2 regions of the Pseudoalteromonas sp. SG43-5 genome follow, and region 2 is predicted to be linked to the other one. Evidence: predicted binding sites of a transcription regulator. Region 2 holds the regulator's gene; the other holds the start of a gene.
What was found. The regulator FliA, encoded in region 2, starts transcription of late flagellar genes. The targets are predictions, from matches to a motif close to CTAAAGNTNNNNNNNNNNNNGCCGATA.
Positions count from the first base shown of each region.

Region 1: a site for FliA is predicted at 2,062-2,088, ahead of H5161_RS18940 (DUF5610 domain-containing protein). Genes of this name have one in related genera too.

Region 1 is NZ_JACJFA010000030.1:591-5,026, reverse strand. It holds gene H5161_RS18955 (thiol:disulfide interchange protein DsbA/DsbL) at 1-136, shown strand, start outside; gene H5161_RS18950 (thiol:disulfide interchange protein DsbA/DsbL) at 153-791, shown strand; gene trmA (tRNA (uridine(54)-C5)-methyltransferase TrmA) at 858-1,955, opposite strand; gene H5161_RS18940 (DUF5610 domain-containing protein) at 2,118-3,257, shown strand; gene murI (glutamate racemase) at 3,323-4,123, shown strand; gene H5161_RS18930 (RNA-binding protein) at 4,086-4,436, opposite strand, start outside.
Region 2 is NZ_JACJFA010000013.1:95,366-99,801, reverse strand. It holds gene flhF (flagellar biosynthesis protein FlhF) at 1-1,439, shown strand, start outside; gene H5161_RS13945 (MinD/ParA family protein) at 1,432-2,292, shown strand; gene H5161_RS13940 (RNA polymerase sigma factor FliA) at 2,319-3,029, shown strand; gene cheY (chemotaxis response regulator CheY) at 3,070-3,453, shown strand; gene H5161_RS13930 (protein phosphatase CheZ) at 3,471-4,244, shown strand; gene H5161_RS13925 (chemotaxis protein CheA) at 4,260-4,436, shown strand, end outside.

The sequences.
Region 1 (4,436 bases), on a different contig from region 2:
GAATAAATATTCAAAATTAGGCGCACTTACAGGTGTACCTACTTTTATTGTTAACGATAAATATAAAATAAACCTCAACACCATCAAAAATCAAAAAGAACTTGATGAGTTAGTAGCGTTTTTATTAGCACTATAAATTTCGGAGCATAATAATGATTAAATTAGTTAAAGCAGGTTTGCTTGCAATATTACTTCCTATGGCAGCAACAAGCTTTGCAGCAACGTATGAAGAAGGCGTGCATTACGACGTAGTTTCTGAGCGTGCAACTAAAAAGCCAGAGGTTAAAGAGTTCTTCTCATTTTACTGCCCTGCATGTAATAACATGGAAGCACTAATTGGTGAGTTTAAGCCTAAGCTTGATAAAAACGTTAAATTTAAAAAGAGCCATGTTGATTTTGTAGGTGTACGTGACCCAGAAAACCAACAGATGATGAGCCAAGCACTGGCGACAGCTGAAGTGCTTCCACAAAAAGATCAGATTATTTCTGCAATCTTTAATCATATCCATACAAAGCGCGCTAAATTTAATGAGCTTGCAGATGTAAAAGATATATTTGTAGCGCAGGGCGTTGATGGTGATAAGTTTGATAAGCTGTTTAAAAGCTTCTCGGTACGTACGCTGAGCTCTAAAATGAAACGCGACCAAGACTACTTTAAAGAAAAAGGCGCACTACGTGGCGTACCTACCTTTATTGTAAATGGTAAGTACAAATTAAACCTAGGTCGTGAGTCGGGTATTACTAAACCTGAAGACATTAGCAAATTAATAAATTACTTAGCTAACAAGTAAGTTTAGCTAAAACAAAAAAAAGCTCCTTAAGGAGCTTTTTTTATGGGTAACGTTTACTGAACGTATTTATTTGCGCTGTAAGAAAACGCCCGACTCAATGTGATGCGTATAAGGGAACTGATCAAATATAGCAAAGCGCTTAACGTTATGCGTACGTGTTAAGTGATCAAGGTCACGCTCAAGAGTTTCAGGATTACAGGATATATAAATTATACTTTCGTAGTTAGCCACTAAGTCACACGTTAATTCATCCATGCCCGCGCGTGGTGGATCAACTAATATGGTTTGGCAGTCATAGCTTTTTAAATCAATACCATCTAAACGAGAGAAAGTACGCTCGCCATTCATTGCTTGAGTAAACTCTTCACTAGACATACGAATAATATCTAAGTTCTCTACGTTGTTTTTAGCAATGTTGTATTGAGCAGAGTGAACAGATGATTTTGATATTTCCGTCGCTAATACTTTATTAAAACAGCCCGCTAATGCAATTGAAAAGTTACCGTTACCACAATACAATTCTAGTAAATCATTTTTAAGTGGTTTACATAAATCTTGTGCCCACTCCAGCATATTAATATTTACTTTTGCATTAGGCTGAGTAAAGCTATTTTCTACTTGTTGATAAATAAGCTCTTGCCCATTAACTGTTAAACGTTCAGTTACAAAGTCATCACCTAGTACTTCTTTTTGTTTGCGAGCACGACCTATAAAGTCAATTTTGTATTTACTGCTAAGCTTTTCTTTCAGTGCTTTAATTTCACTTAACCATTCATCATCCAGTGGTTTGTGATAAAGCAAGCTTACTAAAATTTCACCGCTTAGCGTTGATAGGTAATCGATTTGAAATAACTTACGGCGTAATATTTCACAAGGCTTAAGATTTTCAATCATCACCTGCATTATTTCACCTACTAGAGGCGCTGCTGGGTCAAATGTATCAACACGGATTTTTTCTTTTGTTTGTTGATCAAACATAATGTGAAACAGATCATCACCGTCGTGCCATACTCTAAATTCAGCACGTTGGCGGTAGTTAGTTGGCTCTGAGCTAAATACTTCTAATTGCTCCACACCAAAACGTTGAAACTGCGTACTAATTCGCTGCTCTTTTTCACTTAACTGCGCTTGGTACTGTGTGGTATCTATTTTAATAACTGCCATTAACGCTACTACCTTATCTAAGATCTGTTTATCGGCGCTATTGTAGGGAGCGCTGCGTATTTGTCTAGTTTTGGCTAGCATTTATGCTGTTTTATTGAACATTGTACTTTAGTTTTTGTTGTTATAGCCGATAATAAACTACGCACGCTTAGGAGACGAATCATGAAAATAGGTAATTATGGCTTTACGCCAAACAACAACATCAATAAATTCAATAATAAAGCTGATATACAGCAACCTACAATTACGTCTCCTCAAGATAGCTATCAACAACGAGGCCGAGAGTTGGCCGCAAAGGTGCTTGGCGATAAAATGGCTGAGCAGCTTGGATTACCTATCGCAGAAAAAAAAGCAGATAAACCACTATTTGATTTTGATGAAATAGTAAAAAACGTACTCGATTTTGTAAGTAGTGCTGTAAATAAAGCAAAAGCTAACGGCGCTGATGACGAAAAGCTCAAAGATATGCTAGGCGATGCGCGCAAAGGAGTCCAAATAGGGATTGATGACGCTGTTGATGAACTCAAAGGTACAGGCGTATTTAATGATGACATGGAAGAGGGCATTAATAAGTCCAAAGAGGGAATTTACAATGGGCTGGATAAGTTTGAAGAGTCGTTATTTAACCCACAACCTGCCAGCGTAAATATAAGCCAGGCCCAATACGTCAGTATGACGAGTAATGCAGAGTATAAATTTACTACAGCAGAAGGCGATGAGGTAAGTATTAGCTTTGCTGATGCATTTGAATCTCAATCGGCAAGTGGCTATCAGCAAAATAGTAATAGTGAGTCGTTTGCAAGCTCATCATCGCAATCTCGACAGGTATCATTTTCGATGTCGGTAAATGGTGACTTAAACGAGCAAGAGCAAGAAGCTATTAATGCGATGATGGAAGACTTACAAGATTTAAGTAAAACCTTTTTTGGTGGTGATTTAGATGAAGCATTTGAACAAGCGCAAGAGCTGAGTTTAGACAGCGAACAGCTGGTGGCTTTTTCTATGGATTTACGCCAAACAAAAACAATAGCAACAGTTAAAAGCTATGAAGAATATAAACCAGCACCAGAAAAACAAGTAGCAGAGGGGTTAGCTTCTTTTAATGACGACCTTAAAAATGCTTTTGAAAAAGCGGGTGAGCTTGGATTACAAAATCAGCTAGCTGGCATTCTCCAATGGTTAAATCAAGATCAGGAACAAATAGATAAGTTAGTAGATTATACAAAGTCTATGTTCGAAAACCTTAATCAGTTAAATTCAGCAGCCGACAGGCTTACTGATTTAGAAGCCACGCAAAGTTAAACTACTTTCTTTTATAAAAACCTCATGGCAAACTGCCGATCTTAAAGTAAAGTAGGAACGGTAGTTTGTCAGCGCATATAATGGTCTTTGATTCAGGCATTGGTGGAACTACTGTACTTGAACATATCAAGCAAAGTATCCCCAATGCTCAGTACAGCTATTTTATGGATAATGCATTACTACCTTATGGTGCTCAATCCCAACAAACTATAATTAACCGATTATGTTCACTTATTCATTTCATCAAAGCCAACACGCTTAACGTCGATTTAATTGTAATAGCGTGTAATACAGCTTCTACATCTGCACTCAGCGCTGTTCGCCAAATTACGGATATTCCTATTGTAGGTGTTGTGCCAGCAATAAAGCCTGCGGCAGAATTAACACGCTCAAATCATATTGGCTTGTTAGCCACACCGGCAACGGTCGCCAGTTCATACACAAAAACATTAATTGCTGAACATGCACGTAATGTGATCGTTAATCTGTATAGCAGTGTTGAATTAGTAACGTTAGCTGAGGAATGCTTTTTTACAGGCTCTTTAGATACAAATAAGTTGTATCAAGTACTTGATGAACTACATATAGATAAAACAATAGATGTACTTGTACTAGGGTGTACGCACTTTCCGATATTAGCAGAGCCGATTAGTCAGTATTTTGAAGGGAATGTAAAATTACTTGATTCAGGTGTAGCGATAGCAAATAGAGTCAACTTCCTACTTAACCAACTTAACTTATGTGTGGATAAACAAACAGACATAAAAAAGCCGCTGCAATATTATGCAACGGCTGATGTGTTTAGCAATAAGCTAGCGGTAAAGCTAGTTACACTGACTGATCCGTCTCAGTACGTAGAGCATTAGAATCATCTTCTTGTTTTTGTTTTGCTTCACGTACCTTTAAAGTACGTTGTTGGAACTCGCTATCGTTCAAGTTAGCAATTGCATTGTCTGCATCAGCTTGCGCCATTTCAACAAAACCAAAGCCACGACGTTTGCCAGTATTCTTATCCTTTAATAAACGAACATTGAATACTTTGCCTTGTTCTTCAAATAATGCACGAACCACACCTTCGTTTGCACGATAAGGAAGGTTACCAACATAAAGCGTTTTTGTTTTAACTTCAGCTTCTTCAGTCACATCAGATGATATTGCAGCAATAGCAATCGCACCAAT
Region 2 (4,436 bases):
TTAAAGAAGTTAAAGATGAGTTAGGTGTTGATGCGGTTATTATGTCAAATAAAAAACTGGCTAACGGTGTAGAAATTGTAGCGGCAGTTGATTATGACAAAGCAGCCCCTAAAGTAGCAGCGCAACCACAACGCCCTGCAGAGCCGCGTACTCAGGCGCCACAACAAAGCATGCATAACTTTGTAAAACCAGAGCCACAGCGTGCCAAGCCTGAGCCTCAAGCAAAAGTTGCTGACAGCCTACAAGCATTATTAGAGCGTCAATCACCGCGTCCTCGTTCTCCTGAGCTTGCATCGATGTTTTCACAATCGGGTATTGATACTACTGTTAACTATCAAGAACCTGATATGGGGCAGCGTACTAAAAATATGTTTGCTCCTGAAGCTGCTGCGCCAGTTCGTCCACAAACTCAAGCGGATAGCTTAGGTTTTGATGATTTAGACCGCGACTTTGATGATTTAGATAGCCCAGTAACCACTCGCCAACAAGCACCTAATAATGAAAGCGAAGAAATGACAACAATGCGTGAAGAAATGAACGCAATTCGTCAATTACTTGAGCACCAAGTATCAGGCTTGATGCAGCAAGATATGGCGCGTCGCGATCCAACACGCGCTTGTATGGTTGACCGTTTAGTCGGTATGGGTATCGATAAAGAAGTAGCACAGCAAATGGCATGTTTTGTACCTGATGATGTGTCTCGTAAGCAAGGTTGGAAAGCATTGTTAACTATGGTCGAAGATCAAATGCAAACAACCAATAATGAAATACTTCGCCAAGGTGGTGTATATGCGTTAGTGGGTCCAACAGGTGTGGGTAAAACAACGACTGTTGCTAAGCTTGCAGCTCTAGGCGCACAAAAATATGGTGCCGATAAAGTGGCGTTAATAACCACTGATACATACAGAATTGGTGCTTATGAACAACTTGCAACATATGGTCGTATTATTGGTTGTGGTGTTAAGCAAGTTAAAGATGCTAATGAATTAGCTGAAGTTTTATATCATTTACGAAATAAACGTCTAGTATTAATTGACACAGCAGGTATGAGCCAGCGAGATTTACGTTTAACTGAGCAATTAAACACATTAATGCGTAACCAACGTGTAGATATTCGCAGCTACTTAGTACTTAGCGCGACAGCACAGATTAATGTATTGCAAGAAACTGTACGCCACTTTAAAAAAGTACAGTTAAGTGGCTGTATTTTCACTAAGTTAGACGAATCATTAAGTTTGGGCGAGATTATTAGTATTGCGATTCAAAATCGCCTTCCAATAGGGTATCTTACTAATGGTCAACGAGTACCAGAGGATATTCGTGTTGCAAATGCTGAGAAACTAGTTAAAAAGGCTGAGCAATTATATTTAAAAAGAACAAAAGCACAACATTCAAGGCACCAAGCAGTGGCGTCAAGCACAGTAGGGATGTATGATTAACACAGTATTAGATCAAGCAAGCGGCCTGCGCAAAATGAGTCAAAACAATAACAACGGCGTAAAAGTTATCGCTGTAACCGGTGGTAAAGGTGGAGTAGGGAAAACAAATGTTTCTCTAAATACAGCTATTGCACTTGGGCAGCAAGGTAATCGAGTATTAGTGCTGGATGCTGACTTGGGTTTAGCAAACTGTGATGTGATGCTTGGTTTACGTGTAGAGCGTAACTTGTCACATGTCTTGTCTGGTGAATGTGAGCTTGATGAAATTTTAGTTGAAGGCCCTGCAGGAATTAAAATTGTACCCGCTACATCGGGTTCGCAAAGTATGGTTGAATTATCACCATCTGAGCATGCTGGGCTAATTCGTGCGTTTAGCGAATTGAATACCGAATTTGATATTTTAATTGTAGATACAGCTGCTGGTATTTCAGACATGGTACTGAGCTTCTCGCGTGCAGCGCAAGATGTAATGGTTGTTGTATGCGATGAGCCGACATCAATCACCGACGCTTACGCACTTATTAAAGTATTAAGTCGTGAGCACGGCGTTTATAAATTTAAAATTGTTGCCAATATGGTGCGCAGTATGCGTGAAGGCACTGAATTGTTTGCAAAGCTATCTAAAGTTACCGACCGCTTTTTAGATGTATCAATGGAGCTAGTAGCAACGGTTCCTTATGATGAAAATATGCGCAAAGCAACACGTCGTCAAAAAGTAATAGTAGAGCTCTTTCCAAATTCGCCAGCCGCTCTTGCGTTTAAAACGCTGGCAACAAAAGCAGTTAAATGGCCAATACCCAACCAACCATCTGGGCATTTAGAGTTTTTCATTGAGAAACTAGTAAACGGTTAATTATGACAACACTGGTGAATAGAGCTATGGGATATCAATCAACACAAAATTTAAATGTGATTGTTGAGAAGCATGCATCACTTGTTAAAAAAGTGGCATGTCATCTAATTGCTCGATTACCACCTAGCGTTCAACTTGATGATTTAATTCAATCAGGAATGATAGGTTTAATAGAAGCTTCGAAAAACTTTGATGCAACAAAAGGCGCAAGCTTTGAAACTTTTGCAGGTATTCGTATTCGCGGTGCTATGCTTGATGAAATGCGCCGTGGTGATTGGGCTCCTCGTTCAGTTCACCGTAAAAACAGGCAAGTTGCAGAAGCAATTACTGAGCTCGAAAGTAGTCTGAACCGCGAACCAACGGACATAGAAGTTGCTGAAAAACTTGAAATTTCGCTCAATGAGTACCATCATATTTTAAATGATGCGAATACGAGTAAAATATTAGGCATTGAAGACCTTGGTGTAGATGAGGATGTTATTACTCCTGTAGGCCAAGATTTAGCACAAGATAAACCTTTTAATAATGTTAAAAATGATAGGTTTAATGAGTCTTTGCTAAGTGCAATTAAGTCATTACCAGAGCGTGATGCAATGGTGCTTTCTTTGTACTACAACGATGAAATGAATTTAAAAGAAATAGGACATATACTCGATGTAAGTGAATCGCGTGTAAGTCAGATACATGGTCAGGCGATGATTAAGCTTAAAGCTAAAATCAATGACTGGATAAATTAGTAGTAAGTAAACAAAGGTTAATACCTCACTGGGGGATGTTTTGGATAAAAACATGAAAATTCTTGTAGTTGATGATTTTTCAACGATGAGACGCATTATAAAAAACCTGTTACGTGACTTAGGTTTCACTAACGTTCAAGAAGCTGATGATGGGTCTACAGCTTTGCCTATGTTGCAAAATCAAGTGTTTGATTTTGTAGTTACGGATTGGAATATGCCTGGAATGCAGGGTATTGATCTTTTAAGAGCAATACGTGCAGACGATAAGTTAAAACATATCCCTGTATTAATGGTAACGGCAGAGGCTAAAAAAGAACAAATAATAGCTGCAGCGCAAGCTGGTGTTAATGGTTATATTGTTAAGCCATTTACGGCTGGAACATTAAAAACTAAATTAGAAAAAGTATTTGAACGCTTAGGCTAATGATGGGGGAGAGGCTTATGCCAGCACCAGCTGCGCCTCAAATAACGTTAGAACAAGCTCGTCAGCTCGTTGTTTTTTTAGAAAATGATGAGCAAGACAAAGCAAATCAGTTGATTTTAGAGGCTGCATCTAAAGAGCAGTCTGAATTATTTGCTGAAGTTGGAAAGTTGACTCGTCAACTGCACGAAGCCCTTAAAAGTTTTGAGCTTGATACTCGCTTAACTGATATAACGACAGATGCGATTCCAGATGCTAAAAAGCGGCTTAATTATGTTATAGAAATGACAGAAAATGCGGCTAATAAAACAATGGATGCAGTGGAAGCGAGTCTTCCTATAGCCCAACAGTTAGCGGACGAAATATCTCATATCAAACCGACATGGGATCGTTTAATGAGCCGCGAGATTGAGCTTGGTGAGTTTAAGCAACTTTGCCATAGCATCGATAAGTTTATGAACAACTCTCATCATAAGACTGATGAGCTTCAAAACTTAATGACAAATGTACTAATGGCTCAAGACTATCAAGACTTAACAGGTCAAGTTATTCGCCGTGTTATCGAACTTGTTAGGGAAGTAGAAGAAAGTTTACTTCATCTTTTAACTGCGTTTGCTGAACAAGACGACACTAACAGCACCGCGAATAAAGTAGAACAACAAAAAATAAAAGAACCAGTTGCCACACAAACTTTAGCAGGTCCTGAAGGCCCTATTATTGATAAAGAATCGCGTAATGATGTTGTATCTGATCAAGATGAAGTTGATGATCTTTTATCAAGTTTGGGCTTCTAAGAGGAGAGTAACTGCATGTTTGAAGTCGATGAAGATATTTTACAAGACTTTCTTGTAGAGGCTGGAGAAATCCTAGAGCTTTTATCTGAACAGTTAGTTGAGCTGGAAAATAATCCAGAAGATACCGAGTTACTAAACGCTATATTTAGAGGTTTTCACACTGTAAAAGGTGGTGCAGGCTTTTTAGCTATG